2 regions of the Streptomyces sp. NPDC000880 genome follow, and region 1 is predicted to be linked to the other one. Evidence: predicted binding sites of a transcription regulator. Region 1 holds the regulator's gene; the other holds the start of a gene.
The links. The regulator HspR, encoded in region 1, represses chaperone genes until heat shock. The targets are predictions, from matches to a motif close to TTGAGNNNNNNNNNCTCAA.
Positions count from the first base shown of each region.

Region 2: lon (endopeptidase La) is a predicted target of HspR. The motif match lies at 8,041-8,059, and genes of this name have one in related genera.

Region 1 is NZ_JBSFMS010000021.1:61,722-76,243, forward strand. Features, by position in the region: gene ACWDO5_RS10135 (SpoIIE family protein phosphatase) at 1-2,475, opposite strand, end outside; gene ACWDO5_RS10140 (aminotransferase class I/II-fold pyridoxal phosphate-dependent enzyme) at 2,665-3,798, opposite strand; gene ACWDO5_RS10145 (hypothetical protein) at 4,209-4,487, shown strand; gene ACWDO5_RS10150 (hypothetical protein) at 4,493-4,852, shown strand; gene ACWDO5_RS10155 (YbjN domain-containing protein) at 4,859-5,395, opposite strand; gene clpB (ATP-dependent chaperone ClpB) at 5,863-8,448, opposite strand; gene ACWDO5_RS10165 (pyridoxamine 5'-phosphate oxidase family protein) at 8,570-8,974, shown strand; gene ACWDO5_RS10170 ((2Fe-2S)-binding protein) at 9,114-9,434, opposite strand; gene ACWDO5_RS10175 (helix-turn-helix transcriptional regulator) at 9,821-10,804, shown strand; gene ACWDO5_RS10180 (GAP family protein) at 11,220-11,855, shown strand; gene ACWDO5_RS10185 (heat shock protein transcriptional repressor HspR) at 11,943-12,395, opposite strand; gene dnaJ (molecular chaperone DnaJ) at 12,397-13,593, opposite strand; gene grpE (nucleotide exchange factor GrpE) at 13,624-14,274, opposite strand; partial or broken gene ACWDO5_RS10200 (Hsp70 family protein) at 14,271-14,522, opposite strand, start outside.
Region 2 is NZ_JBSFMS010000125.1:5,698-20,219, reverse strand. Features, by position in the region: gene ACWDO5_RS29285 (multifunctional oxoglutarate decarboxylase/oxoglutarate dehydrogenase thiamine pyrophosphate-binding subunit/dihydrolipoyllysine-residue succinyltransferase subunit) at 1-3,211, opposite strand, end outside; gene ACWDO5_RS29280 (HAMP domain-containing sensor histidine kinase) at 3,546-4,667, opposite strand; gene ACWDO5_RS29275 (response regulator transcription factor) at 4,664-5,401, opposite strand; gene ACWDO5_RS29270 (spermidine synthase) at 5,493-6,176, opposite strand; gene ACWDO5_RS29265 (hypothetical protein) at 6,300-6,884, opposite strand; gene ACWDO5_RS29260 (rhomboid-like protein) at 7,100-7,882, shown strand; gene lon (endopeptidase La) at 8,082-10,505, shown strand; gene ACWDO5_RS29250 (pentapeptide repeat-containing protein) at 11,014-11,847, shown strand; gene ACWDO5_RS29245 (lysozyme) at 11,883-12,710, opposite strand; gene ACWDO5_RS29240 (MarR family winged helix-turn-helix transcriptional regulator) at 12,886-13,431, shown strand; gene ACWDO5_RS29235 (hypothetical protein) at 13,512-14,300, opposite strand.

The sequences.
Region 1 (14,522 bases):
CATCTGCGCGACGAGGAACAGGCCGCGGCCCCCTTCATCCATGGTGGCCGCATACCGCAGATGGGGCGAGGTGCTGCTGCCGTCGGCCACCTCGCAGGTCAGGGTGCGGTCGCGCAGCAGTCGCATCGTGATCGGTGCGGAGCCGTAGCGGATAGCGTTGGTGATCAGCTCGCTGAGCACCAGCTCCATGGCGAACGCGTGCTCGGACAGACCCCAATCGTCCAGCTTCCCGGCCACGGCGGCGCGCATCCCTGCCACGGCGGCGGGATCGAACGGCACGTCCCAGTCGGCGACGTGGTCGGGCGGGATCGCCCGTGTGCGGGCGATGAGCAGCGCCACGTCGTCCTTCGGCCGACTGGGCAGGAGCTCGTCGAGCACCACCTGACAGCTCTCTTCCGGCAGCCGGTCGGGATGGGACGCCAGGGCATGACGCAGCAGCTCGATTCCCACGTCGATGTCCCGGGTGCGGTCCTCGATGAGCCCGTCGGTGTAAAGCACGAGCTGCGTGCCCTCCGCCAGTTCCAGTTCGGCGGTCTCGAATGGCATACCGCCCAGGCCCAGGGGCGGCCCGGCCGGCAGATCGGGGAACGACACACTGCCGTCAAGGTGGACCAGCGCGGGCACGGGATGCCCGGCCCGCGCCATGGCGCAGTGGCGGGAGACGGGATCGTAGATCGCATAGAGGCAGGTGGCGCCCATGACCCCCGAGCCGGCGGCCGCCCCACCCTCCTCATGGTCGATGCGCCCGACCAGGTCGTCGAGGTGGTTGAGGATTTCGTCGGGCGGCAGGTCGAGCGTGGAGAAGTTGTGCACCGCCGTGCGCAGCCGTCCCATCGTGGCGGCCGCGTGCAGGCCGTGGCCGACGACATCCCCGACGACCAGCGCCACGCGACTGCCCGGAAGTGGGATCACATCGAACCAGTCTCCGCTCGCGCCGGACAGCGCGGGCAGGTAGCGGTGGGCGACATCGAGGGCGCTCTGCTCGGGCAGGGCCCGCGGCAGCAGGCTGCGTTGCAGAGCCATGGCCATGGTGTGCTCACGGGTGTAGCGGCGGGCGTTGTCGATGCTGACCGCCGCCCGGGCGACCAGTTCTCCGGCCAGGGACTGGTCGTCCTCCTCGAACGGCTGCGGCTTCTCCAAGCGCCAGAAGTTGGCCACACCCAGGATGACGCCCCGCGCCTGGAGGGGCACGGTGATGAGCGAATGGATGCCGTAGTCAACGATCATCCGTGTCCGCTCCGGGTCCTGGGCATGCCAGCCGGGCGCGGCGGACAGGTCGGGCACCAGCTCCGATCGGCCGCTGCCGAAACCGCGTGCCTGCGGTGTGGAGGGGAGGAAATCGATCAGGCGGTCGAGTTCGTAGAGGGGATGGTCGTCCCGGATGCCGTGGACGGCAGTGCGGCGCATGTCCGCGCCCGTACCGGCCGGCTCCTCCCCTCGCAGGACCGGGTCGGCCAAGTCGACGGTGACGAAGTCGGCGAATCGGGGGACCGCGACCTTCGCCAGTTCCTCGGCCGTATGCACCACGTCGAGGGTGGTACCGATGCCCAGCCCGGCGTCGTACAGCAGTTTCAGCCGCTCGCGCGCCATCTCCGCCTTGCCGGACAGCGTCCGCAGCTCGGTGGAGTCACGCAAGGTCGCGACCGTCCCCTTGGGGCCGCCGTGAGGATCCGTGGGCCGCTGGTTCACCGCCAGCAACCGGTCCCCGGCCAGGTGCACCTCGTCCGTGGCCACGCGGCCCGAGGTCAGCAGCTCCACCGTGGGGGGATCAAGGCTGGGCAGTTGCGAGATGTGCCGCCCTTCGGCGTCGGGCGGCAAATCCAGCAGCCGCCTGGCCTCGTCATTCGCCAGCAGCAGCTGACCGTCGTTGCCGACAATGAGCACACCCTCGCGGACTGCGTGCAGCACGGCGTCGTGATGCTCGTACATGCGGGTCATCTCGGCCGGGCCCAGACTGTGGGTCTGCCGCCGCAGCCGCCTGGTCACCAGGGCAGTCCCGGCCGTGGCCAGGACGAGCGCGGCCGCTCCGGCGCCGAAGATGATCGGCAGCTGTCGGTCCACCACGCTGGTCACGTTCTTGACTTTCAAGCCGGCGGACACCAAGGCCACGACTTTGCCCTTGCGCTCGTAGACGGGGACGACCGCCTGTACCTCGTGGCCGAGCGGGCCATGGACGCTCTCCGTGTACACGCGGCCGGCCAGAGAGGGCTCGATGGTGCCGACGAATCTCTTACCGATGCGGTCCGGCTGGGGATGGGTGTAGCGGATCCCCTTCGTGTCCATAACCACGATGAAGTCGACGCCGGCCGCCTTCCGTGCCGCCTCGGTGAGAGGCTGGAGCACCTTGGCGGGATCAGGGGACCTCAGCGCGGCCAGAAGGCCCGGAGAGTGCGCGAACGTCTCCGCGACGGCAACGGAACGGTGCTCCGCCTGTGTGCTGCTGTCGTGCCGGGACTGCAGCACAAGCGCCAGCATGGCGGCTGCCACGAGCAGCACCACCACAGCCACCTGCAGGGCGAAGACCTGCCCGGCGACGCTCCGGGGATGCTTGTCGGTCAGTGACCGAGCCGGTGCGCTCCGGAATCGGTCGGAGCGTTTGACCACATTGACCTTTCTAACACCGCAAGGTGCCCTGCGGCCAAGCACGGCTCAGAGCGGCACCGATCAGCGCGCGGCAATCAACTGGTCAACCGCCTTGCGGATCGAGTCCTCCCGCTTGCAGAACGAGAAGCGGACCAGCCACGCCGGAGCATTCACGCTGAGGTAGAACGCCGACGTCGGGATGGCCACCACGCCGGCGCGCTCCGGCAGGTCCCGGCAGAACTGGACCCCGTCCGAGTAGCCCCACGGCCGCACATCCGCCTGCACGAAGTAGCCGGCATCCGCACGGAAAGGCCGCAGGCCGGCTTCCGTCAGGCCGTCGCTCAGCAGGTCCCTGTTCCTGCGCAGAGTGTCCCGCAGACCAGCCGCCCACTCCTCCACCGAGCCGAGCGCCCGCGCCAGCGCTTCTTGATACGGAGTACCCGAGGCGTACGTCAGGAACTGCTTGGCCGCGCCCACCGCAGCGACAAGCGGCGCGGGCCCACACACCCAACCGACCTTCCAGCCGGTCGCGTTGAAGGTCTTGCCCGCCGAGGAGATGACCACCGTCCGTTCCCGCATCTCCGGCAGAGCGGCGATGGAGAGATGGCGGGCACCGTCGTTGTAGACGAGGTGTTCGTAGACCTCATCCGTGATCACCGTCAGCGAGTGCTCACGGCACACGTCCGCGATGGCTTCCAACTCTTCGGCCTTGAAGACCATGCCCGTCGGGTTGTGGGGAGTGTTCAGGAGCAGCACCCGAGTACGCGGGGAAACGGCCGCCCGCAATGCGTCTGCGTCGAGAGCGAACGCGGCGCCGTCGAGGACCAGGGGGACAGCGACCAACCGGGCCCCGGCAAGCCGGGCATCCGCCGCGTACGCGTCGTAGCAGGGGTCGAAGGCGATGACCTCGTCACCGGGATCACAGAGCGCCAGGAGGGCCGCAGCGAGTGCTTCCGTCGCGCCCGTGGTGATCAGCACCTCGCCCTGCGGCTGGTAGTCGAGGCCGTACCGGCGCAGCTGATGAGCGGCGACAGCCTCGCGAAGCGCCGGGAATCCATGAGCAGGCGGGTACTGGTTGCTGCCCGCGAGCACCGCGTCCGCTACGTCCTTGAGCAGCACGGGCGGACTGGCCAGCTCCGGCACCCCTTGACCGAGGTTCACGGCCCCGGTGCTCCGCGCCAGCTCCGTCATCTCCGTGAAGATCGACGTGCCCATGCCCCGCACCCGAGCCGCAGGGCTCCAGCCTGCCGAGCCCACTACGCCGCGCGCGTCAGCCGTCCCCGCCGTGTTCATGCGATCCCGCTTTCCCGAGTCCACCAACCAGGAGATTCGGCCCTCACGATAGGCATCACGGGGAACACCGGCCTACTGGTGAGGACGTTCAAGCCTTCACCGGAGCCTGTGACCAGCGATCTTAGATGTGTATGAGCAGGCATTGACCTGGGTGAGGGCCTCGCCGGAACTGGTGGGGGCCGTCCGCCCGGCGAACTCTCCAGCGGCTGAAGCGCCCGCTGTCACGGGCGACACGCGTCCCTTCAGCCGACCGGGTAGGAACCGGCCCCGTCCGGCTGGTCAGCGCTCGCGTGCGAGGCCTTGGCCGCTCATGGTCGGGTTGTCCGACCCCTGTGCGCGCCCGGAGGTGCCCCCTGTCCGCCGAGACTTTCGACAGCGCACCGGCACAGGGCTCCCGGCCCGTCCCCCGCTGGCGCACCGCTCTGCTGCGAGCCGCCCCCGCACTGGGGCTGTTCGCGGCGGCGCGGCTGACCGGGCTGCTGGTGATGGCCGGCTGGGCCTGGCACATCGGGCGTTCGCCGCGGGCGATCGTGGCCCGCGCCTGGGACTCCGACTGGTACATGCTGATCCCGGGTGGACCTCGCGGTTCGATTTCGGGATCGGGGCGCTGAAGGTGGTGCGGGACATCGTGCTGCGCCCGACGCTGCTCTCGCTGCTGATGGCGATGCTGATTGTCGTGGCAGCGGTGCTGCTGTTCGCGCTGCTGGCGCTGGACCGGCCGCCGACGGGGCTGCTCGTGTACACGGCGGTGCTGGTGCTGATCACGGTCGGCGGGTCCGGCTTCTTCGAGTCCAAGCCGCGGTTTCTGCTGCCGGCGTTCCCGCTGCTGCTGCCGCTGGCATGCGCGCTGACAAAAAGCCCGGCCGAGGACGGCGGTCGTGGTGACCGTCGTCCTGGCCGGGCTTTCGTTCGCCTACGGGGCGTATCTGCTGACGCTTTCCCCGATCGCACTGTAGGGCGCGGCGGGGGCCGCTAGGGCGGGTCAGGCGTCGTCGGCGGGCTTCTCGTCCGCGTCCGCCGGCTCCAGACCGAGCTGCTCGACGAGCCACTTGTCGAACTCGATCGCAGCGCGGACCCAGCTGACGGTCGACGACACGAAGTGCTCCAGGCTGACGCCCATGCCGATCAGCATCTGCGCCTCGCCGATGAGGCGGACGGTGGTGGGGCCGTCCTCCTCTTCGTGGATGTGCGTGTAGACCTTCGGCCACAGGGTGCGGCGGTTCCAGTCGTCGATCGTGTCGAGGAGCTTGGACTTGTCCTCGACGGCGTGCGGCCGGTCGTAGAACGTCCGCACCGAGAAGATCTGCTGGTCGTCCTCGCCTCGGAACATGAAGTACGTGCGGAATTCCTCCCACGGCGCCGCGAGGTCGCCTTCGTCGTCGACGACGTACTTCAGCTCCATCTGGTCGAGGAGCTGCTTGACCAGGTCCTGGTCGGGAACGACGGGGCCCGCCGGTCCTGCGGCCTGAGGCTGGGGCTGGCCCCCGAAATTCGGAATCGAGGACGGATCGATGGTCACCGTGGATTTCCCTTCGTACGGTTCCTGCCATCCTCTCCCATGTCGGGCGGGTGCTGGCAACCCTTACGGGGGGCGCGGCGGGAAGGGGGGACGCGGGGCGAGCCCCGCACCCCCGCGCGGCAGCTACGCGCCGCGGGGCCAGGCCCGCCCACGGTGCCGGGCCACCCGCACCGTCGGCGGCGGGAAAAAGGGTGCGGGCCTCGCCCCCACCAGGGCAGTTGGCCGACCACCGGCCTCCCCGCCGCTCTGCGGCGGGGAGGCCGGTACGGGACACAGCCCCGCACCCGGGCGCGGCAGCTTCGCGCGGCAAGGCCAGGCCCGCCCACGGCGGCGGCCCAGCCACGGGCAGGTCGCCCCGCGGCGAGGCAGAGGGCGCGGGCCCCCCGCACCCGCACCCAGGCGCGGGCAGCTTCGCGCCGCGAGCCTGGGCCACCAACCGCTCCGCGGCGCCGCGCCCCGCGGGCCGGTTACTGCGCCGGGCCCACCAGCAGGCCGTCCTCGAAGCGGTCCACGCGGACCGTGTCGCCGTCCGTGACCTCGCCCGCCAGGATTTCCTTGGCCAGGCGGTCGCCGATCGCCGTCTGGACCAGGCGGCGCAACGGGCGGGCGCCGTACGCCGGGTCGTTGCCCTCGTCCGCGAGCCATTCCAGGGCCGCCGGGGTGACGTCCAGCGTGAGGCGGCGTTCGGCGAGGCGCTTGGCGAGGCGGTCGATCTGCAGCTTCGCGATGTGGGTCAACTCGTCCTTGGACAGGGCCGAGAAGACCACCATGTCGTCCAGCCGGTTCAGGAACTCCGGCTTGAACGAGGCCCGTACGACCTCGAGGACCTGCTGCTTCTTCTCCTCTTCGCTGGTCAGCGGCTCGACCAGATACTGGCTGCCGAGGTTCGACGTCAGGATCAGGATGGTGTTGCGGAAGTCCACCGTCCGGCCCTGGCCGTCCGTCAGACGCCCGTCGTCGAGGACCTGGAGCAGGATGTCGAAGACCTCGGGGTGCGCCTTCTCCACCTCGTCGAGGAGGACGACGGAGTACGGGCGGCGGCGCACCGCCTCGGTCAGCTGGCCGCCCTCCTCGTAGCCGACGTAGCCCGGAGGCGCGCCGACCAGGCGGGCCACCGAGTGCTTCTCGCCGTACTCCGACATGTCGATGCGGACCATCGCCCGCTCGTCGTCGAAGAGGAAGTCCGCCAGCGCCTTCGCCAGCTCCGTCTTGCCGACGCCCGTCGGGCCGAGGAAGAGGAAGGAGCCGGTGGGCCGGTCGGGGTCCGCGATCCCGGCGCGGGTGCGGCGTACGGCGTCGGACACCGACTGGACCGCCTCCGTCTGGCCGATCAGCCGCCTGCCCAGCTCGGATTCCATCCGCAGGAGCTTCTTGGTCTCCCCTTCCAGGAGGCGTCCGGCCGGGATGCCCGTCCAGGACCCGACCACATCCGCGATGTCGTCCGGGCCGACCTCCTCCTTGACCATGGTGTCCTTGGCCGCTTCCTGCTCGGCCACCGTGGCCTCCGCCAACTCCCGCTCCAGGCCCGGGATCTCCCCGTACAGCAGCTTGGACGCGGTGTCGAAGTCGCCGTCGCGCTGCGCGCGTTCCGCCTGGCCGCGCAGTTCGTCGAGCTTCTCCTTCAGCTCACCGACCCGGTTGAGGCCCTGCTTCTCCTTCTCCCAACGCGCGGTGAGGCCACGCAGCTCCTCCTCCTTGTCGGCGAGGTCGCGGCGGAGCTTCTCCAGGCGCTGCTTGGAGCCCTCGTCGGTCTCGTTCTTGAGCGCCAGCTCCTCCATCCGCAGCCGGTCCACGGCCCGCTGCAGCTCGTCGATCTCGACGGGCGAGGAGTCGATCTCCATCCGCAGCCGGGACGCGGCCTCGTCGACGAGGTCGATCGCCTTGTCGGGCAGAAAGCGCGACGTGATGTACCGGTCCGAGAGCGTCGCGGCCGCGACCAGCGCACTGTCCGCGATCTGCACCTTGTGGTGGGCCTCGTACCGGCCCTTCAGCCCGCGCAGGATCGCGATCGTGTCCTCGACCGTCGGCTCGGCAACCAGCACCTGCTGGAAGCGCCGCTCCAGCGCCGCGTCCTTCTCGATCCGCTCGCGGTACTCGTCGAGCGTCGTCGCGCCCACCATCCGCAGCTCACCGCGCGCCAGCATCGGCTTGAGCATGTTGCCCGCGTCCATCGCGGAGTCCCCGCCGGCGCCCGCGCCCACGACTGTGTGCAGCTCGTCGATGAAGGTGATGATCTGTCCGTCGCTCTCCTTGATCTCGGAGAGGACGGTCTTCAGCCGCTCCTCGAACTCACCGCGGTACTTCGCGCCCGCCACCATCGCGCCCAGGTCGAGCGCCACCAGCCGCTTGTTCCTCAGCGACTCGGGCACGTCGCCCTTGACGATGCGCTGCGCCAGCCCTTCGACTACCGCGGTCTTGCCGACGCCCGGCTCACCGATCAGCACCGGGTTGTTCTTCGTACGACGCGACAGCACCTGGACGACCCGACGGATCTCCTGGTCCCGGCCGATGACCGGGTCGAGCTTGCCCTCGCGGGCCGCCGCGGTGAAGTCCGTACCGAACTTCTCCAGTGCCTTGTACTGCCCCTCAGGATCGGGTGTGGTCACCCGGCGCCCTCCCCTTGCCTTCTCGAACGCGTCCAGCAGCTTCTTCGCCGTGGCCCCCTGCTGGGCCAGCGCTTCCCCGGTCTGCCCGCCCTTCGCGGCGATGCCGATGAGGAGATGCTCGGTGGACAGATACTCGTCCCCGAGCTCCTTGGCCCGTTGCGCGGCGTCGGCGATGACGGCGAGCAACTCCCGGTTGGGCTGCGGCGGCGCGACGGTGGACCCCGTCACGCTGGGCTGCGCGGTCAGCACCCGCTCGGTCCCGGAGCGCACGGCGGCCTGGTCCGCATCGACGGCGGCCAGGAGGTCGATGATGTTCTCGTTGTCCGCGCCCGCGAGCAGCGCGAGCAGCAGATGCGCGGGGGTCAGATCGGGATGCCCCTCGGACACGGCCCGGGTGGTGGCGGCGTTGATTGCATCCCGGCTCTTGTTGGTCAGCTCGGCGTCCACGTGCGGTCTCTCCTCCTTGCGGGGTGGGGCTCTTCCCTCAACGCTGACTCATTCAACGTGCACAAAGTTGAGTCTATTCCACTCAACCCAGTGAGACAGCCGCCGCCTGTAGGTTCCGGGCATGGCCATCGACCCGCGCAACCCCGACGCGTCCTATCTCAACTTCTGGCGTGAGTACCACATGTGCACACTGACGACCCCGCGCCAGGACGGAACCCCGCACGTCGTCGCGGTCGGTGTCACCTACGACCCGGAGGGCGGACTCGCCCGCGTCATCACCAACAAGCACAGCCACAAGGTCGACAACATCCTGGCAGCCGGCGCCGACGGGGCGCCGGTCGCGGTCTGCCAGGTCGACAGGGGACGCTGGGCGACCCTGGAGGGCCGCGCGAGGGTCCGTACGGAGCCGGAGCTCATCGCGGAGGCGGTGGAGCGCTACGCGGAACGCTACGGACGCACCCCTGCCCCGAACCCGGACCGGGTGCTGGTCGAGATCGCCCTCACACGGGCGATGGGCCGGGCCTAGCCCGGGGAAGCCGGGAAGCCGGGAAAGAGCCCGGGAAAAGATCCGGGAAAAGCACAGCGGCGCCATCGTGTTTCAGGTCCACGATGGCGCCGCTGTGTGGGGGAAGCGCCCGAGCGATTTACAACGACGGGGGAACCGCTCAGGCACTGCGGGGGGTGGCGGTGGTGGTATCGGGCTCGGCCAACTGGTGGTCCCGCTGGTCGAGATTGACGAAAATCATGCCGTACCGGATGGCACAGCGGACGGGCTGTGGAGCTCCACGGGGCCGGCGAAGACACCGGTACGCGCGGACGTCCTCGTCCTCCTCGCGTGCCACGACAATCGGCTCTCCGAAGAGGGTGACCATCAACGAGTCGCCACGGTGGGGGATTGCCGTGACGAGGTCGATGAAATGCCACCCCGATCTGTAAGCCGTAGCCATCTCACGCCGGAAGACCCGGTCGTCCGGTGGAACGGTCATGCGTCCGTGCGGGCCGGAGCGACACCCCAGGAGGGCTCACCGTTCGCGCCCGTAACGGCTGCCGGACCGACACCCCATGAAGGCTCTCCGGGCGTATTGGCCACAGCGTCCGCGGGAGCGATACCCCACGAAGGTTCGCCAGGGGCTGCCGTCACCGCGCCGACGGGAGAGCTACCCCAGGAGGGCTCACCGGAGGCCGCCGCACCGAGCGCGGCCGCCGCTATGGCAAGAGCACAAAGAGCACGAAGCGTCCTAGACATGGGTGATCTCCACCTCTTTTGATCATTCCTCCTCCCCCGCGCATTAGACGATGTCTCACTCCGAACGCTTGCACCAGCGACGGCAGGCATCATGTTCCTGTAATGCAGGAGCCTGAGGGGGTGCATATGCCAGCTAATGAGGGCGAATCCGGACACCCTCACGCAGACGGTGAGCTGTGCGAGGCGGGGAAGGGGCTTTACATCACCGCTCTGCGTACCGGGCGAATAGCCCGGTCAGAAGCGGAACCCACACCCTGTCTCTTCGATCTGGCCCTGCTGCACCCGGATCCCGACGACGCGCAGTGGCTCCGCCCGGTCCCGCCGACCACTGCGCTGACACAGCTGATACACCCCATCGAGCGGGAGATCCAAGAGCGCCGACGACGAACTGTCGCTCTGACCGATGCTCTTGAGCCATTCATGGCGTTCACCGCTCAGAACTCCACCGTCCCACAAGGCATAACCGTCCTCGAAGGCCTCAACCGCATCAACACAACCCTTGACCAAGTCACCGCAGACTGCACCGAGGAGCTTCTCACTGTCCAGCCCGGCAGCGGGCGACAGCCGCACATCCTGGAAAAGGCGCTGCGCCGCGTGGAGCCGCTGATCGACCGCGGCGTACGGATGCGCACGCTCTACCAGCACACGGCCCGCCACCACCAGGCCACGCTGTCCTACATGGAACAGGTCGGCCCGTCCGGCGTGGAGGTGCGCACGCTGGAGGAGATCATCGACCGGCTGATCATCATCGACCGGAAAGTGGCCTTCATCCCGGCGAGCAGCGACCGCCTGTCCGCCCTCGAGCTGCGGCACAAGGGCATCGTCGAGTACCTCGTCGGCGTCTTCGAGCAGTTCTGGCTGCACGGCATCCCGTGGGAGGAACAGATCTCCTACGGGCCCCAGTTGGACGGCATCACCGGCGTCCAGCGCTCGATCGCCAAGCTCCTGATCGAGGGGCATGTCGACGAGGCCATCGCCCGGCGCCTCGGCATGAACGTCCGTACCTGCCGTGCGCACATCGCCAAGCTGGGCTCCGCGCTGGGCAGTGGCAGCCGGACCCAACTCGGCTATCTCATCGCGCAGTCGGGGATTCTGGAACACGAGGACTGACCCGTGATGGCCCCGGCGTCCGCCGACACGCCGGGGCGTGTATCGGCTCCTGAAGCGCCAACGTTGCATGTGCGCAGCCCCGGTACGACCGCGGCACGCAGAAGGTCGTCCTGATCTCGCGGTCCCGCGACGAGCCGTAAGCCGTCTGAGAACTGCCGCCCCAGCGGCCGCCCGCCCTCCGGCAGTCACAGCATCACGCCCGTGCCTCACCGGCCTCCCGGGCAGGACACCCGTTTCATTCCATACCAAAATTGATCATCTCACGCATACTGGGCACCCTTGAAGGGCTTGAAGGAGTACGCAGCGTCCGGTGCGCGGGCGCCCGACGACACCCGGGCAGGAGGAGTGCGATGGACGGCCACCGACAGGAGCGGCGTGGACGAACCGGCCAAGCTCTCGGAGCTCGAGGCCACCGGTGGACCTGAGGATTCTTCCGCTCGCCATCACGATGATGGTGGGGCCCCAGATCCTGTCGGCGATCATCTTTGTGACGAGTCCGCGAGCGGTCCGGGCGTCCCTGGCGTTCCTTCTGGGTATCGCGGCCGGGACCACGGCCGGGGTGGCTGTCATGCGGGGCATCGCAGCGCTCCTGGGCCACGCCGTCGACACGGGCAGTACGTCCGACAAGGGCTCGGTCGGCCACATCATCGAGTACGTACTGGTCGGCCTGCTGGTGTTCATCGCGGTGAAGAACTGGGTGGGGCGCAGAACGGCCGAGCCGCCGAAGTGGTTGAAGTCCTTGATGACGGCCGGCCCGGGGAAGGCGTTCGCCGTCGGCCTGCTGCTGATTCTGCTGATGCCCTCCGACCTCGTGGTCATGCTGACCGTGGGGGTTCATCTGCAGCAGCACGACGCCGGCCTGGGCGAGGCGCTGCCCTTCATCGGGCTTACGGTCCTCATCGCGGCGCTGCCGCTGCTGGGCCGCATCCTGTTCGGCAGGAAGGCCGAGCGCACCATGCCGAAGGTGCGCGAGTGGATGAACACCCGCAGCTGGCTCATCAGCATCATCGCCTGCGGGATCTTCATCGCCCTCATCCTCTCCGGAGGCTGACCGGTCCTCGGCAGGCTGCGGGCCACAGACGCCGAAGGGGCCGGAGGGCGACTCGCTCTCCGGCCCCTTCGGCGGTACAGCTCTGTCCTACTCAGCCCGCTTGGGCCGCCAGACCACCAGCGCGCTCGCCTGCTGCACATCCTGGTACGGCACGAGATCGCGCCGGTACGAGGCGTGCACCTGGGCTTCGCGCTGCTGCATCGCCGCCGCCGCGCCCTCGATGGCCGTCGACAGCTCGGCGACCCGCTGCTGGAGCGCCGCGACCTGGTTCTCCAGTTCGATGATGCGCTTGATTCCGGCCAGATTGATGCCCTCGTCCTGCGACAACTGCTGGACGGTGCGCAGCAGTTCGATGTCGCGGGCGGAGTAGCGCCGGCCCCGGCCCGCGGTGCGGTCCGGGGAGACCAGGCCGAGCCGGTCGTACTGCCGAAGAGTCTGCGGATGCAGGCCCGAGAGCTGGGCCGCCACCGAGATGACGTACACCGGCGACTCTTCGGTCAGTTCGTAGGGATTGCGGCTGCGCCCCGATCGGCCATCCATCTCATGCTCCCTTCGCGGCCTGGAACAGCTCGGCCCGCGGGTCCTCGTCCGCGGTGGCTTCGCGGTAGGCCTCCAGCGCTTCCTTCGCCTTGTCGCTGAGTTCCTTGGGCACGGCGACCTCGACGGTGACCAGCAGGTCCCCGCGGGTGCCGTCCTTGCGGAGTGCGCCCTTGCCGCGGGCCCGCATCGTACGGCCGTTGGGTGTCCCGGCGGGCAGCTTCAGCGTGACCGGCGGACCGCCCAGGGTCGGCACCTTCACCTCGCCGCCGAGCGCCGCCTCCGTGTAGGTGACGGGCACGGTGACCGTGAGGTTGTCGCCCTTGCGGCCGAAGACCGGGTGCGGGTCGACGTGCACGACCACGTACAAGTCGCCCGCCGGGCCGCCCCGTTCGCCCGGGGCTCCCTTGCCGCGCAGCCGGATCCGCTGACTGTCGGAGACGCCCGCGGGGATCCTGACCTGCATGGTGCGCGAGGAGCGGGCGCGCCCGCTGCCCTTGCACACGTCGCAGGGGTCCTGCGCGATCAGTCCGCGGCCCTTGCAGTCCACGCACGGGTCGGTGAGCGAGAAGGAGCCGCTGCCGCCGCGCGAGACCTGGCCAGTGCCCAGACAGGTGGAGCACACCCTGGGCGTACCGTTTTTGTCGCCGGTGCCCGAGCATGCCTTGCACGCCGCCGAGCTGGACATCCGCAGTGGGACCGTGGCCCCGTCGACCGCCTCGGTGAAGCTGAGCGTCACCTCGGACTCGATGTCCTGGCCGCGGCGCGGCTGGGTACGCGTACCCGTGCCGGTGCCGGCGCCGCGGTTGAACAGTCCGCCGAACACATCGCCGAGACCGCCGCCGAAGCCTCCGGCGCCACCTTGACCTTGCGGGCCGCCCTGGGCGCCCCCGAAGAGGTCGCCCAGGTCGAAGTTGAAGGAGCCGCCGGGACCGCCGGACCCGGGTGCGCGGAAGCCACCGTTGCCGAAGAGGGCGCGTGCCTCGTCGTACTCCTTGCGCCGCTTGGGGTCACCGAGGATGTCATTGGCCTCGGAGATCTCCTTGAAGCGCTCCTCCGCCTTGACATCGCCCTTGTTGGCGTCCGGGTGGTACTCGCGGGCGAGCTTCCGGTACGCCTTCTTGATCTCGGCCTCGGTGGCGTCCTTCGGGACGCCGAGGACCTTGTAGTAGTCCTTCTCGACGAAGTCCTTCGTACTCATCGACGTCCCTCCTCTCGGACAATCATTGCGTCAGCCCTCGTCCGGGCCACCGCTCTCCTCGTCGTTCGCCGTCTCTTCCTTGCCGGCCGCCGGGGTCGCGCCAGGCTGGGGCTCGGCCACGGCCACCCGCGCGGGGCGGATGGTGCGCTCGCCGATGCGATACCCAGGCTGAAGGATCGCGACGCACGTGGTCTCGGTGACATCCGGTGCGTACGAGTGCATCAGGGCTTCGTGGATCGTCGGGTCGAAGGGCTCGCCCTCCTTGCCGAACTGCTGCAGGCCCATCTTGGCCGCCGCCGTCTCGAGAGACTCGGCGACCGACTTGAACCCGCCCACCAGCTCCCCGTGTTCACGGGCGCGGCCGATGTCGTCGAGCACGGGCAGGAGCTCGGTCAGCAGATTCGCCGTGGCGATCTCCTTGACCGTGATCCGGTCGCGCTCCACACGACGGCGGTAGTTCTGGTACTCGGCCTGGAGCCGCTGGAGGTCTGCCGTGCGCTCGCTGAGCGCCATGCGGACCTGGTCCAGCTGAGCCGTCAGGCCGGCGATCTTTGCTGCGTCCCCTGCCGGGGCCGCCGCGCCCTCCTTCTGGGAGGACTCGGCGGACTCGGCGGCGTCGTCAGAGGTGGCGCCGGAGGGGACGTCGGGCTTCTCGTCGAAGCCCGGGGTCTCCTCCGTCACGCGGCACCACCCTTGGCATCCTTCTCGTCGTCGACGATCTCGGCGTCGACGACATCGTCATCGGCCTTGGCCTGCTCGCCGGCCGGGGCGTCGGCTCCGGCAGCGGCGGCGCCGTCGGGCGCGGCGTTGGCGTACATCGCCTGGCCGAGCTTCTGGCTGACCGCGGCGAGCTTCTCGGTCGCCGTGCGGATCTCGGCCGTGTCCTCGCCCTTGAGCTTCTCCTTCAGCTCGTCGACGGCGGTCTCGAC
Region 2 (14,522 bases), on a different contig from region 1:
CGTAGCCGTGCGGCAGCAGCAGGGTCACACCGGAAGTCTGGCCCCACTTCTGCTCCGCCGAGGAGATGAACTCGTCGACGACGGTCTGCGCGCCGTTGACGAAGTCACCGAACTGCGCCTCCCACATGACCAGCGCGTCCGGGCGGGCCAGGGAGTAGCCGTACTCGAAGCCCATCGCCGCGTACTCGCTCAGCAGCGAGTCGTAGACGTTGAAACGGGCCTGGTCCTCGGAGAGGTACTGCAGCGGGGTGTAGTCCTCGCCGGTCTCCTGGTCCACCAGCACCGCGTGGCGCTGGCCGAACGTGCCGCGGCGGGTGTCCTGGCCGGAGAGCCGGACCGGGGTGCCCTCCATCAGCAGCGAGCCGACGGCGAGCGTCTCGCCCGTGCCCCAGTCGATCGTGCCGTCCTCCACCGAGGCCGCACGCCGCTGAAGCTGCGGCAGCAGACGGGGGTGGACAGTGACATGGTCGGGGATGTTCACCTGGGACTCGGCGATCCGCTTCACGACCTCCTGGGAGACCGCGGTGGTGACGGCCACCGGGAACTCGGCCTGCGCGGACGGGACATGCGTCGGGGCCGGGTGGCTGGTGGCCTCGCGCACCTCCGCGAAGACCTTCTCCAGCTGGCCCTGGAAGTCCTGGAGCGCCTGCTCCGCCTCTTCCAGCGTGATGTCGCCGCGACCGATCAGCGACTCGGTGTACAGCTTGCGCACCGAGCGCTTCTTGTCGATGAGGTTGTACATCTGCGGGTTGGTGAACTGCGGGTTGTCGCCCTCGTTGTGACCGCGGCGGCGGTAGCAGATGAGGTCGATCACGACGTCCTTGTTGAACGTCTGGCGGAACTCGAAGGCGAGCCGCGCCACCCGGACCACGGCCTCCGGGTCGTCGCCGTTCACATGGAAGATCGGCGCCTCGATCATGCGGGCCACGTCGGTCGCGTACATCGACGAACGCGACGACTCCGGGGCGGCGGTGAAGCCGACCTGGTTGTTGATGACGATGTGGACCGTGCCGCCGGTGCGGTAGCCGCGCAGCTGCGACATGTTCAGCGTCTCGGCGACGACACCCTGGCCGGCGAAGGCCGCGTCACCGTGCAGGGCGACCGGCAGGACCGTGAAGTCCGTGCCGCCCTTGTTGATGACGTCCTGCTTGGCGCGCGCGACACCCTCCAGGACCGGGTCGACCGCCTCCAGGTGTGAGGGGTTGGCGACCAGCGAGACCTTGATCTGCTCGCCGTCCAGACCGGTGAAGGTGCCGTTGGCGCCCAGGTGGTACTTCACATCGCCCGAGCCGTGCATCGACTTCGGGTCGAGGTTGCCCTCGAACTCCCGGAAGATCTGCGCGTACGACTTGCCGACGATGTTCGCCAGGACGTTGAGGCGGCCGCGGTGGGCCATGCCGATGACGACCTCGTCCAGGCGCGACTCGGCAGCCGAATCGATGACCGCGTCGAGCAGCGGGATGACGGACTCGCCGCCCTCCAGCGAGAACCGCTTCTGACCGACGTACTTGGTCTGCAGGAAGGTCTCGAAGGCCTCCGCAGCGTTGAGGCGGCGCAGGATCCGCAGCTGCTCCTCGCGCTCGGGCTTGGTGTGCCCACGCTCGACGCGGTCCTGGATCCACTTGCGCTGCTTCGGGTCCTGGATGTGCATGAACTCGATGCCGGTGGTGCGGCAGTACGAGTCGCGCAGCACGCCCAGCACATCGCGCAGCTTCATCAGGGACTTGCCGGAGAAGCCGCCGACGGCGAACTCGCGCTCCAGGTCCCACAGGGTGAGGCCGTGCTCGGTGATGTCCAGGTCGGGGTGCTTGCGCTGGCGGTACTCCAGCGGGTCGGTGTCGGCCATGACATGGCCGCGGACCCGGTAGGAGTGGATCAGCTCGAAGACCCGCGCCGCCTTGGTGACGTCGTCGTCGTGCGAGGCGTCGATGTCCTTGAGCCAGCGGACCGGCTCGTACGGGATGCGCAGCGCCTCGAAGATGTCGTCGTAGAAGCCGTTCTCGCCGAGGAGAAGGTTCGCGACGATCCGCAGGAACTCGCCGGAGGCGGCGCCCTGGATGACCCGGTGGTCGTACGTCGAGGTCAGCGTCATGACCTTGGAGATGCCCAGCTTGTTCAGAGTGTCCTGGGACGTGCCCTGGAACTCCGCGGGGTAATCCATCGAGCCGACGCCCATGATGACCGACTGCCCGGGCATCAGACGCGGCACGGAGTGGACGGTGCCGAGGCCGCCGGGGTTGGTCAGCGAGACGGTGACGCCGGTGAAGTCGTCCATCGTCAGCTTGTTGTTGCGGGCGCGCCGGACGATGTCCTCGTAGGCCTGCCAGAACTCGAAGAAGTTCATGGTCTCGGCCTTCTTGATGCCCGCGACGACCAGCTGGCGGTCGCCGTTGGGCTTCACCAGGTCGATGGCCAGACCGAAGTTGATGTGGTCCGGCTTGAGGAGGGCGGGCTTGCCGTCCTTCTCCGTGTACGACCAGTTCATCGAGGGCATGGCCTTGATGGCCTGCACCATCGCGTACCCGATGAGGTGCGTGAAGGAGACCTTCCCGCCGCGGGCGCGCTTGAGGTGGTTGTTGATGACGATGCGGTTGTCGAAGAGCAGCTTCACCGGGACGGCACGCACGGATGTGGCCGTGGGCACCTCCAGCGAGGCGTTCATGTTCTTCGCGACCGCGGCGGCGGGGCCGCGCAGCGGGACGAGCTGGGGGCCCTCGGACGGGGCCGGCTCAGCTGCCTTGCCGGCAGCAGCCGCCGGCTTGGAGGTGGCGGTGCCTGCGGCACCGGCGCTCGCGGCGGGCTTCGCCGGTGCGGCGGGGGCCGCGGTGGCGGCCTGCTGCGCGGCCGGGGTGGCCGTTTCAGCGGAGCCGGTCTGCGTGTCCGCAGACGCTGCGGGAGCGCTTGGGGCGGCGGCAGCCGGGGCCGGGGCCGCGGCCGTGGCACCCGCAGCCCCCGCGGCTGCGGCGCCGGACTGCGCGGCCGGGGCTTCGCTCACCGGCTTCGCCCCCGCGGCGTTGGCATTCGCGCCGCCCGGCTTGTAGTCGGCGAAGAAGTCCCACCAGGCACGATCGACCGAACTGGGGTCCTGGAGGTACTGCTGGTAGATCTCGTCGACGAGCCACTCATTGGCGCCGAACGCGGCGGCAGGGTTCTTACCCTGCCCGCCTTGGTCGGCCGAGATACTCGAGTTACTGGGGGACTGAGACGACACGGCGGCAACCGCCCTCTTCCGCTTCACAAGGTGATGGACAGCGGAAATAAAGGCTACGCCTCCCTGGCCGACAGGTGCAGGCCGGGTGGGGCCATCGTCGCGCAAGTCACACCTGAAGGCGGGTTTCGGGGCAGGGAATGGCGGGAAATAAGCGCGATTCCGCTTCCCCGCAGGCAAGGTCGGGTGCGTCACACGGCGGCCGTAGCCCCGTCGGCTCGTACCTCTCGACGGCGTATAGGCCTTCTTCCGGCCACGCCCCTCACTGCGCACGCGCAGAACAGCACACGCGCAGAACAGCACACGCAGGACGCGCGCTGCCAGCTCGAACTCTACGTCAACCGCGCGCCGAAGGGATCCCCGGAAGGGTGACCTGGATCCGGCAGCCCCGGGACGATTCGGCCACCCCGATGCGCCCGCCGTGCAGATCGACCGCCCAGCGTGCGATCGCCAGCCCCAGGCCCGTGCCGCCGTCGCTGCCCTTGCCGTGCGGGGACAGCACGCTGCCCCGGTTGAAGCGCTCGAAGACCCGGTGGCGCTCCGGCTCCGGGATGCCCGGGCCCTCGTCGAGAACTTCCAGGTCGAGGGATTCCGGCTGCGGGCCGCGGCGGGCGCGTACCGTCACGCGGCCGTGCGGCGGCGAGTGCTTGACCGCGTTGTCGATCAGATTGGCGACCACCTGGTGCAGCCGCTCCGCGTCCGCGTGCGCGGTCAGCTCCGGCGGCGACACATCCAGGTGCAGATGCACGTCGGTACGGGTGTGGTTGCCGGAGCCGGAGGTCAGACCGCGCTGGGCCGCGGCCAGATTGGCCTCCTTCAGCACGCCGGAGAGGTACGGCCACACCTCGAAACGGCGGGCCTTGAGCGGTACGACGCCGTTGTCGAGCCGGGACAGGTCGAGCAGCGTCTCGACCAGACGGCCCAGGCGTTCCGTCTGCTTGAGCGCCGTACGCATCGTCTCCGGGTCGGCGGCGGAGACCCCGTCCACGACGTTCTCCAGCACGGCGCGCAACGCGGCGATCGGGGTGCGCAGCTCGTGCGAGACATTGGCGACCAGCTCCTTGCGGTGCTGGTCCACGGCCTCCAGGTCGTCGGCCATGCGGTTGATGGTGGAGGCGAGGTCGCCGAGTTCGTCACGGCGGTCGGCGCCGCGCACCCGGCGGGTGTAGTCGCCGTGCGATATGCCCTTGGCCACGGTGTTCATCTCGTCCAGCGGGGCGGTCAGGCCGTGCGCCACGAACTGGGTGATCAGCAAGGTGGCTATCACCGAGAAGACGGTGATGAAGCGGAGCTCGGTCCGGGTGCGCAGGGCGACCAGCAGCAGGCCCGTGGTGATGAAGACCGAGACGACGACGAGCGTCCCGAGCTTGGTCTTGATCGAGATCGCGATGGAGGCGGACGGCAGCCGGCTCCGTCGGCCGCCACGGCCGGGCAGCCGGTCCCAGGGCCGCCGTCTCATGGAGCCGGCGTCTCCAGTGCGTAACCGACGCCGTGGACGGTACGGATGCGCTCGGCGCCGATCTTCCGGCGCAGGGCCTTGATGTGGCTGTCGACGGTGCGGGTGCCGGACGCGTCGGCCCAGTCCCACACCTCCGCGAGCAGCTGCTCACGGGAGAGGACGGCGCGCGGGGTGTTCGCCAGGCAGACCAGCAGGTCGAACTCGGTCGGTGTGAGATGTACGTCCTCGCCGCGCACCCGGACCCGGCGCTGGGCGTGGTCGATCTCCAGCTCGCCGAGGCGCAGGATCCCGCTGCGGGGGGTGACCGCGGCGAGGGCCGCCCGCTCCACGCGGCGCAGCAGCACATGCACCCGGGCCGCGAGCTCGCGCATCGAGAACGGCTTGGTCATGTAGTCGTCGGCGCCCACGCCGAGACCCACGAGCATGTCGGTCTCGTCGTCGCGCGCTGTGAGCATCAGCACAGGGACCGGGCGCTGCGCCTGGACGCGGCGGCAGACCTCAAGGCCGTCGAAGCCCGGGAGCATCACATCGAGCACCATCAGATCGGGCTGCCAGGCCTCGGCGGCGTCGACGGCGGCCGGGCCGTCCAAGGCCGTCTGGACCAGAAAGCCTTCCGCCCGCAGGCGGGCGGCGATGGCATCGACGATCGTCGAGTCGTCCTCGACGACCAGCACCCGGCGCTGGGCGCCGGGTGTGGCTCCGACGCCGTTGTGCGTGGTGTGTGTCTGCTCCATCGCCCCGCCCCTGTACGCGTTCTCGCGAGCTGCATGCCGGTGTAGATCTCGTGTGTAGGTCAGCAGCGTAAAGGCAGTGAAGGCGTCCCGGCTACGCAGGGCGAACAGCGAGGTGGACCACGTCGGGTACGCCTCGGGCAACATGGATCTCTTCGGTGGTTACCCCGGTGAATCCGGCATTCCGCAACGCATCCTCAAAAGCCGCGGAGGGCTGCGCGGACCACACGGCGAGGATCCCGCCGGGCTGCAACCGGCTCTGGCAGGCGGCGAGTCCAGCCGCCGAGTAGAGGTTTTCGTTGTCGTCGGTGACGGTCCAGTCGGGTCCGTTGTCGATATCCAGACAGAGAGCGTCGTAGCGGTCCGTGGTCGTGCGCAGGTATGCGACGAGGTCCGTGTGAAGGATCACGCTGCGGGGGTCGGCGAACGCGTCGCCGGAGATCTGTCCGAGGGGGCCGGTGCGGTGCCAGTCGATGATCGCCTGCTCGCGCTCGACGACGGCGATATGCCGCCAGCGGGGATTGGCGGCGGCTCGGGCGAGGGAGAAGCCGACGCCGAGGCCGCCGATGAGGAGCGTGGGGTCGCTCTTTCCGGCGGCGGCGAGGGCTTCGTACGCGGCGTCGATGAGCAGCCGCTCGGAGCGGCCGTCGGAGGTGTCCATCAGGAAGCACCCATTGGCGATGATCTCGTGATGCTTGCCACGCTGCCGCAGCACGACCTCCCCGTGGGGCCCCTCTCGCCGGTCGAGGGTGACGGGGCCGTCGGCTTGGAGCGGCATGGCGGGTGACCTCCGGGCAAGGGCACTCCCCGCCGGACGCAGGGAGTGGTCGGACGCTTTGCGTGGCCATATTGGCGGGAGGGGGCGAGAGGGACAAACAGATTCGGGCCGCGGCGCTGTGGGTCAGGGTCCCTCGCGGCAGGGGCCGCGCCAGGCGTAGAGCGCCGACCCCGCGATGAACACCGCGGCCGCCGCCGCCCACGCCCCGAGCTGCGGGCCCGGTTGCATGGGCCAGGCCCACACAGCGGCCCGGCCGCCGTGGACGCCGGGCGCACCGAGGTAGATCGCGCTCAGATACGTGAACGCCGGCAGCCGGCTCAGCCGAGTGCCGATGAGCGCCGCCGAGGCCGAAGTGATCCCGACCGCGCCCAGGGTGTTGCGCACCATGGCCGGTGCGCCGAACTCCGCCACATGCCCGAGTACGGCCAGAGCGAGGACGGCTCCCGCGAGTGCGGTGAGTGCCAGCAGCTGGGACAGCCGCCGGGGCCACCAGGGGCGCACGGCCGTCCGGTCCAGCTCGTCGGCGTACTGGTGGAAGCTGGTGCCGATCACGGCGGAGGCGAGCAGCGGTGCGAGCGCCACCACCGGTACGCGCCGCTTCGGGTCGAGATACGCGTCCAGTCCGTATGCGGCCCATACGGCGAGAGCGGCTGTTGCGGCGAGTACGGCGAGGGCGACGGGGATGCCGCGGGACCGGGCGTGCAGCATGCGGCCGACGGGGTGCGCTGCCGGTTCACGGTCGGTTCACAGCCGGGCCACGGCCAAGCCACAGCGGGATCACAGCCCGCTCGCCATGATCTGACGTGCGCACGACGCTCGGGGTGGCGCCAAGGTTGCCTCGTGTGGCGCAGGTCATAGGCGGGGGTGATGGTGATCGCGTTGGGTGGGGGTCTGTTCGGGGCTTGACGAGAGGGGCCTGACGCGTGGAACGGCTGACGACGCGCGATCCGGTCACGGGCCAGGAGCTGCTGGGCGGCATCCCGACCCAGCGCACGGCGCCGACGCGGGTGGCGACGCCCGCCGTCCCGTCCGCGCCCGGGCCCGCCCCGTGCCCGCGGCTGCCTCTGTGGCGGCAAGCGCTCCAGCTGCTGCCCACGCCCACCGGGACACCGTTCACCTTCTGCTATGTCCTTGTCCTGATCGCCACCTCGCTCTTCATGCAGCACGGCGACCCCGACACCGTCTCCACGCTGCTCCGCGGCTCCAGCACCGATGTCGCCCATTTGGCGGACAGGCCGCTGCTCGTTCTCGGCGCCAGCGCGGTGTGGGTCGCGGGCGGCCTGCTGGGCCCGTACGCCATCGCCTTCCTCTTCACGCTCACCGCGCTGGAACGCCGCATCGGCGGCTGGCGCGCCGCCGGAGTCTTCCTGGCAGGCCATGTCGCGGCCACGCTGGCCACCGAGATCCCGGTCGGGGTCTGGGTGGTGACCGGACATCTGCCCGTCAGCTCCCTGCATCGCCTCGACTACGGCATCAGCTTCGGCGTGATGGCGAGCATCGGCGCCCTCGCCGGACTGTTCGGCCCGGTGCTGCGATCGACGCTGCTCGGCTTCGTCTCCCTGACGCTCGTGAAGGACCTGCTCGCCTTCGGGGACCCGCTCACCAACTGGGGTCATCTGCTTGCGCTGCTGTCCGGCCTCGCCTGCTGGCCCGCGGTGCGCCGCTGGGCGAGGTCGCGGAACGGTTTCGCGCTCCGCGACCGGTGAGCGTCGGACGTTGAGCGTCACTGGTCCGGGAGGACCTCTTGACCGCCGCGATTTGCGGGGTCAGTCGTCGGCGCCGCTTTGCGTCCCCCCTGACCAGGCACGACAGTCGATCGCTGATAGCGAACACCTCCCTGGGAACATCACCGCAGTGCTGTGCATTGAGTCCATACAACTCAACTTCACTGCCTAAGGGGAGATCATGGCTTCGACGTCCACACCGCTCACCCTGCCCGTGCTGCCGCTCGGCGACGAGGTCGTGCTGCCCGGAATGGTGGTGCCGCTCGACCTGTCCGACACCGACGTACGAGCCGCGGTGGAGGCCGCCCAGGCTGCCGCGCGTTCCAGCGGTGACAGCAAGCCGACGGTGCTGCTTGTTCCGCGCGTCGACGGGACCTACCCCGCGACCGGCGTGCTCGGAACCGTCGAGCAGGTGGGCCGGCTCTCCGACGGTGACCCCGGCGCGCTCATCCGAGGCCGCGGCCGGGTGAGGATCGGCGCGGGGACCACGGGCCCCGGCGCCGCGCTCTGGGTCGAGGGCTCGCGTGTCGAAGAGACCGTGCCCGACCCGCTGCCCGGCTCGGTCACCGAGCTGGTCACGGAGTACAAGGCGCTCGCCACCGACTGGCTGAAAAAGCGCGGCGCATGGCAGGTCGTGGACCGCGTCCAGCAGATCGACGACATCTCGCAGCTGGCCGACAACTCCGGTTACTCACCCTTCCTGACCACCGCCCAGAAGATCGAACTGCTGGAGACCGCCGACCCGGTGGCCCGCCTCAAGCTCGCCACCGAGCAGCTGCGTGAGCACCTCGCCGAGCAGGACGTCGCCGAGTCCATCGCCAAGGACGTTCAGGAGGGCGTCGACAAGCAGCAGCGCGAGTTCCTGCTGCGCCGCCAGCTCGAAGCCGTACGCAAGGAGCTGCGCCAGCTCAACGGCGGGGCCACCGACGCTGACGACGAGTCCGACGACTACCGGGCCCGCGTCGAGGCCGCCGACATCCCCGAGAAGGTGCGTGAGGCCGCGCTCAAGGAGGTCGAGAAGCTGGAGCGGTCGAGTGACCAGAGCCCCGAGGGCTCCTGGATCCGCACCTGGCTCGACACGGTCCTGGAGCTGCCGTGGAACGAACGAACTGATGACAGCGCGGCCGGGTACGACATCCAGGGCGCCAAGGCGATCCTGGACGCCGAGCACGCCGGCCTGCAGGACGTGAAGGAACGGATCACCGAATACCTGGCGGTGCGCAAGCGGCGCGCCGACCGCGGGCTCGGCGTCGTCGGCGGACGGCGCGGGGGCGCGGTCCTGGCGCTCGTCGGCCCGCCCGGCGTGGGCAAGACCTCCCTCGGCGAGTCCGTCGCGCATGCGATGGGACGGAAGTTCGTCCGGGTCGCGCTCGGCGGCGTACGGGACGAGGCGGAGATCCGCGGACACCGGCGTACGTACGTGGGTGCCCTCCCCGGCCGGATCGTGCGGGCGATCAAGGAAGCCGGTTCGATGAACCCGGTCGTCCTCCTCGACGAGATCGACAAGGTCGGCTCGGACTTCCGGGGTGACCCGGCGGCCGCGCTGCTCGAAGTCCTGGACCCGGCGCAGAACCACACCTTCCGGGACCATTACCTGGAGGTCGAACTCGACCTGTCCGACGTGGTGTTCCTCGCCACGGCGAACGTCCTGGAGGCCATCCCGGAGGCCCTGCTCGACCGGATGGAGCTGGTCAGGCTCGACGGCTACACCGAGGACGAGAAGGTCGTCATCGCCCGGGACCACCTGCTGCCGCGCCAGCTGGAGCGGGCGGGTCTCGAGCCCGGCGAGGTCGTCCTGGAGGACTCGGCGCTGCGCAAGCTCGCGGGTGAGTACACCCGGGAGGCGGGCGTCCGTAACCTGGAGCGGTCGGTGGCCCGGCTGCTGCGCAAGGTGGCGGCCCAGCACGAACTGGGTGAGCAGGAGCTGCCTTTCACGATCGGCGCCGAGCAGCTGCGCGGCCTGGTCGGACGGCCGCACCACGTGCCCGAGTCCGCGCAGGACCCGGCCGAGCGCCGGACGGCCGTGCCCGGCGTGGCCACCGGCCTCGCGGTCACCGGCGCGGGCGGCGACGTGCTCTACGTCGAGGCGTCGCTGGCCGACCCGGAGACGGGCGCGGCGGGGCTGACCCTCACCGGTCAGCTCGGCGACGTGATGAAGGAGTCCGCGCAGATTGCGCTCTCCTTCCTCCGCTCGCACGGGGCCGAACTGGAGCTTCCGGTCGGCGACCTGAAGGACCGGGGCGCACACATCCACTTCCCGGCGGGCGCGGTGCCGAAGGACGGGCCGAGCGCGGGCATCACGATGACGACGGCGCTCGCGTCGCTGCTGAGCGGCCGTCAGGTCCGTACGGACGTCGCCATGACCGGCGAGGTCTCGCTGACCGGCCGTGTCCTGCCCATCGGCGGTCTGAAGCAGAAGCTGCTGGCAGCGCACCGGGCGGGCATCACGACCGTCGTGATCCCCAAGCGGAACGAGGCGGACCTGGACGACGTCCCGGCCGAGATCCTCGACAAGCTGGAGGTGCACCCGGTGACGGATGTCCGCCAGGTGCTGGGGATCGCGCTCTCCCCGGCGGAGGTTCCGGTGGCTGCCGCGGCGGCCTGACCGGGGGGCGCTGTGGGCCCGGCGGTGTTCAGACACCGCCGGGCCTTCGCGTTGTCCGGCCGTGGCTTCCGCGTACAACGCGCGGGCGCGGTCGTCGAAGAGGGCGGCCGCCGACTCGCTGTCCGTGTCGCCGCCGCTCAGTACGCCGATGAGCCTGCCCTGAAGCTGGGCGTCCCGGTAGTCGGCGAGCCACGGCCCGCCGCGGTCAGCACGGCCATGGCGGGCCACATCGGCCCCCTGATCGTGCCGCCGGTTCCGCTCGCACGGCTGTGCCACTTCATCCGGACATCCTGCCCGCTCGTGGCTCTCAGTCCAGCCAGCCCCGCAACGTCGCCTGCGCCCCCGCCTGGAAGCCTGTCTCCGCGCCCAGCGACTCCAGCCAGACGGCTGATCCTCCGGCGGGTCGTGTGCACGTGGACGCCCAGGCGACGGGCGATCGACGGACCCCGGCGCCCGTGCTCCGGGGGTTCGGGGGTCCACGGGTTGTTCCCCGGGAGGACACAGCACAATGGTCGGTGTGAACGACCAACGCGACGACCGGGCCCTGCGGGCGGACTGCGGGAGCTGCTTCGGACTGTGCTGCGTGGCACTGCCCTTCTCCGCATCCGCGGACTTCGCGATCAGCAAGGACGCCGGAAAGCCCTGCTCCAACCTGCAAACGGACTTCCGCTGCGGCATCCACACGCGGCTGCGGCAGAGCGGCTTTCCCGGCTGCACGGTCTACGACTGCTTCGGTGCGGGACAGAAGGTCTCCCAGATCACTTTCGGCGGCACGGACTGGCGACAGGCTCCGGAAACCGCATCGCAGATGTTCGCGGTGTTCCCCGTCGTACGACAGCTTCATGAGCTGCTCCGGTATCTGACCGAAGCGCTCACCCTGCGCCCGGCCCGCGCGCTGCACGGCGAGCTGCGGCGGCTGCTGGAGGAGACCGAGCGCCTCACCGGGCTCGGCCCCGGTGCCCTCGAGAAGCTGGACGTGGCTACGCACCGGCAGGACGTCAACGTGCTCCTGCTCCGTACGAGCGAACTCGTCCGGGCCGAAGCGGGCAGCAAGAAGAAGGACCGGAAGAAGGACCGCAGGGGAGCCGACCTCGTCGGCGCGCGGCTGGGGGGCGCGGACTTCAGGGGCGCCGATCTGCGCGGCGCGTATCTCATCGCCGCCGATCTGACCGGCGCCGATCTGCGTCTCGCCGACCTCATCGGGGCCGACCTCAGGGACGCGGACCTCGCGGGCGCGGATCTGACCGGCAGTATCTTCCTCACCCAGCCGCAGGTGAACGCGGCCAAGGGCGACGCGTCCACCAGGCTGCCCTCCGGGCTGACCCGCCCCGCGCACTGGTAGTGACCAGCAGGCGGGGGACGGGCTGCGTGCGACGCTCAGCCGTTGGCGAGCGCCACGACGCGGTCCAGCGCGCCGTTGAACTTGTTGTGGTCGCCGACGATCGGTCCTGACGAGGTGTACTGCCACATCGTCTGGTATGCCCAGCCGGCAGGCAGGGTGCCGGGCGTGGTGTTGTACCGGGCGATCCACAGCGGGTTGGCCGCGCCGAAGCCGCTGTAGTTGCCGGTGCACTGGGTCCACCAGCTGGTGGCGGTGTAGATAACCGCGTCCCGCCCGGTGCGCGCCTTGTAGCGGTTCAGGAAGTCGCGGATCCAGGTGACCATGCCGGACTGGGTCTTGCCGAAGCAGGCGGCGCCGTACGGATTCCACTCGATGTCCAGCGCGCCCGGCAGGGTCTTGCCGTCCCGGGACCAGCCGCCGCCGTTGTTCACGAAGTAGTCGGCCTGCGCCGCGCCGGTCGTGGTGTCGGGGGTGGCGAAGTGGTAGGCGCCGCGGATCATCCCGATGTTGTACGAGCCGTTGTACTGCTGCCCGAAGTACGGGTTCTTGTAGTAGGTGCCCTCAGTGGCCTTGACGTAGGCCCACTTCACGCCGCTGCTCCACAGGCTGGACCAATTGACGTTGCCCTGGTGGCTGGAGACGTCCACGCCTTCCGTCTCGGCGGCGCGGGTGCCGGGCGGTAGGCCTCCCTGTCCGTCGTGGGCGATGACGCCCATGCCCAGGTGCGCCGAGCCGCGCGGGGGAGCGTCAGCGGCGCCGGCGGTGGAGGGGAGGGTGAGGAGGAGGGAGAGAACTGCGAGGAGAGCGCCGACCGCTGTCGCGAGGCGGGAGCGGACGGTCGATCCGGATCTGAGCACGGGCATAGCGTGCCTCCGAAGACCTCGGTGGGGGTGAACTGACGATGTGTCGACATGTCGTGGCGGACTCTATGGTGTGGACATGCCAGCCATGACGCTACGCACGTAGAACCCCGTTGTGGAAGGGGGGCAGGGTGCTGCCGTTGGTCTACGCCTGCGAAATACTGGCCGAGCTGCGGCAATGGGCTGCCGCCGAAAGAAACTTTCAGGATCAGGAAAGCGCGCGAGGGGTGCTGACGTGCACGAAAGCGGTACAGGGAGTGAGGCAGACCCCCGGAGCGGGAGTGGTTTGGACCACGAATTCCTCGCTCTGGAACGGGAGTTGTCGGTCTTTCTGCGCCGGGCCCGGGCGTCCTCGGGCGAGATGGCCCGCGAGGTCCACCCCGATCTTGAGCCCGCCGCGTACGGACTTCTCGTGCGTCTTGAGGAAGCCGGGCAGCAGCGCGCCACCGATCTCGCCGGCTACTTCGGCGTCGGCAAGGCGACCATGAGCCGCCAGCTACGCGCCCTGGAGGGGCTCGGCCTGGTGGCCCGCGAACCCGACCCGGCCGACGGCCGTGCTTCACTCGTCCGGCTCACCGACGAGGGGCGCTCGCGCTTCCGCCGGGTGCGGGGCGCGCGGCGCGACCGCTATATGAGCAAGCTGGCGGGCTGGGACCGCGGCGAGGTCGCGGAGCTGGCCCGGCTGCTGCACCAGCTGAACCAGCGAGCCGAGAGCGAGGGGTGACCGGACCCGTCCGGTGGCCGGGCTCGTCCTCGAACTCCCCCCGGGCTTCGTCCGGGGGGACCCGCCCAGGCTCGAAAGGGTCAGAGCTCCGCGAAGACCGCCGCCGCGTCGTCGTGCAGCTTCCAGCGGATCACGCTCCCACGCTCCTGAGCCGAGATCTCCAGCGCCCTGACCCGGTCGATCAGCCCCTGCGGCCCCTCCTTGCGCAGCAACCCCAGGCACTCGGCCCAGTTGCCCTCCGCGAACATCTCCACCCAGCGGGCCGCCCCGTCGGTCAGCGCGGCCACGGCCCGCACCTCGCCGCGGGGCGAGCTGCCCGTCACCGCGCGGACCGCCACCCCCGGATCGGCCGCCGCGGTGAAGAACCCGCCCTCCGTATTGCGCAGCGCGTCCGCCGAGGCATGTGTACGCAGGGACTCGCGGGGCAGTCGGTCGATACGGTCGTCCAGCACCGCCCGCACCTCACCGTCCGGCGACTCGAGCAGCAGCGTCGAGTCGGAGAGCACCAGATACTCCACGGGCTCGGCCGGGCCGCCCCAGCGCGCCACGACCACCGTGGCCTGCGGCGTACGCACGTGAGAAAGGTCACAGGTGTCGCGGTGGGCGTCCGCGGTGCGCCGGATTGCCTCCGAAAGGGCCTCTGTCAGTGTCATATCCCGTCGCGAACCGGACAGTTCGATCAGCGCGCCGCCGAGCCTGGCGGTGAACCACGGCACCCCGTGCACGCATCCGTCGTCGCCCGCGGGTGGCGTCACACCGTCCAGAACCACGAGCGTTCCGCCCTGGCCGGAGCCCGGCAGGGTCACGGAAGCCCAGTCCTCGTTGGGGCGGTCGGGCGTGCCGGGGGTGGTCGCGAGTTCGATGCGCATAATCCCCAGTCTGCATGACACCTTCACGAAGCCCGCATGACCAGGTAATTGGCCCGTATCAGCAGGTCAGAGCGGGTTCCGGGGCTGCACTGAGCGGACCGTCCCGGCTGCGGGTGCGCATCCTGCCAAAGCCCGGCCGGAAGATCCAGCCGGTGCCCCGCGTGTCGCCGCATCGGCCGCGGACGCGACTTGTTCGCCAACTCCCGAGTGTTGTTCACTCGT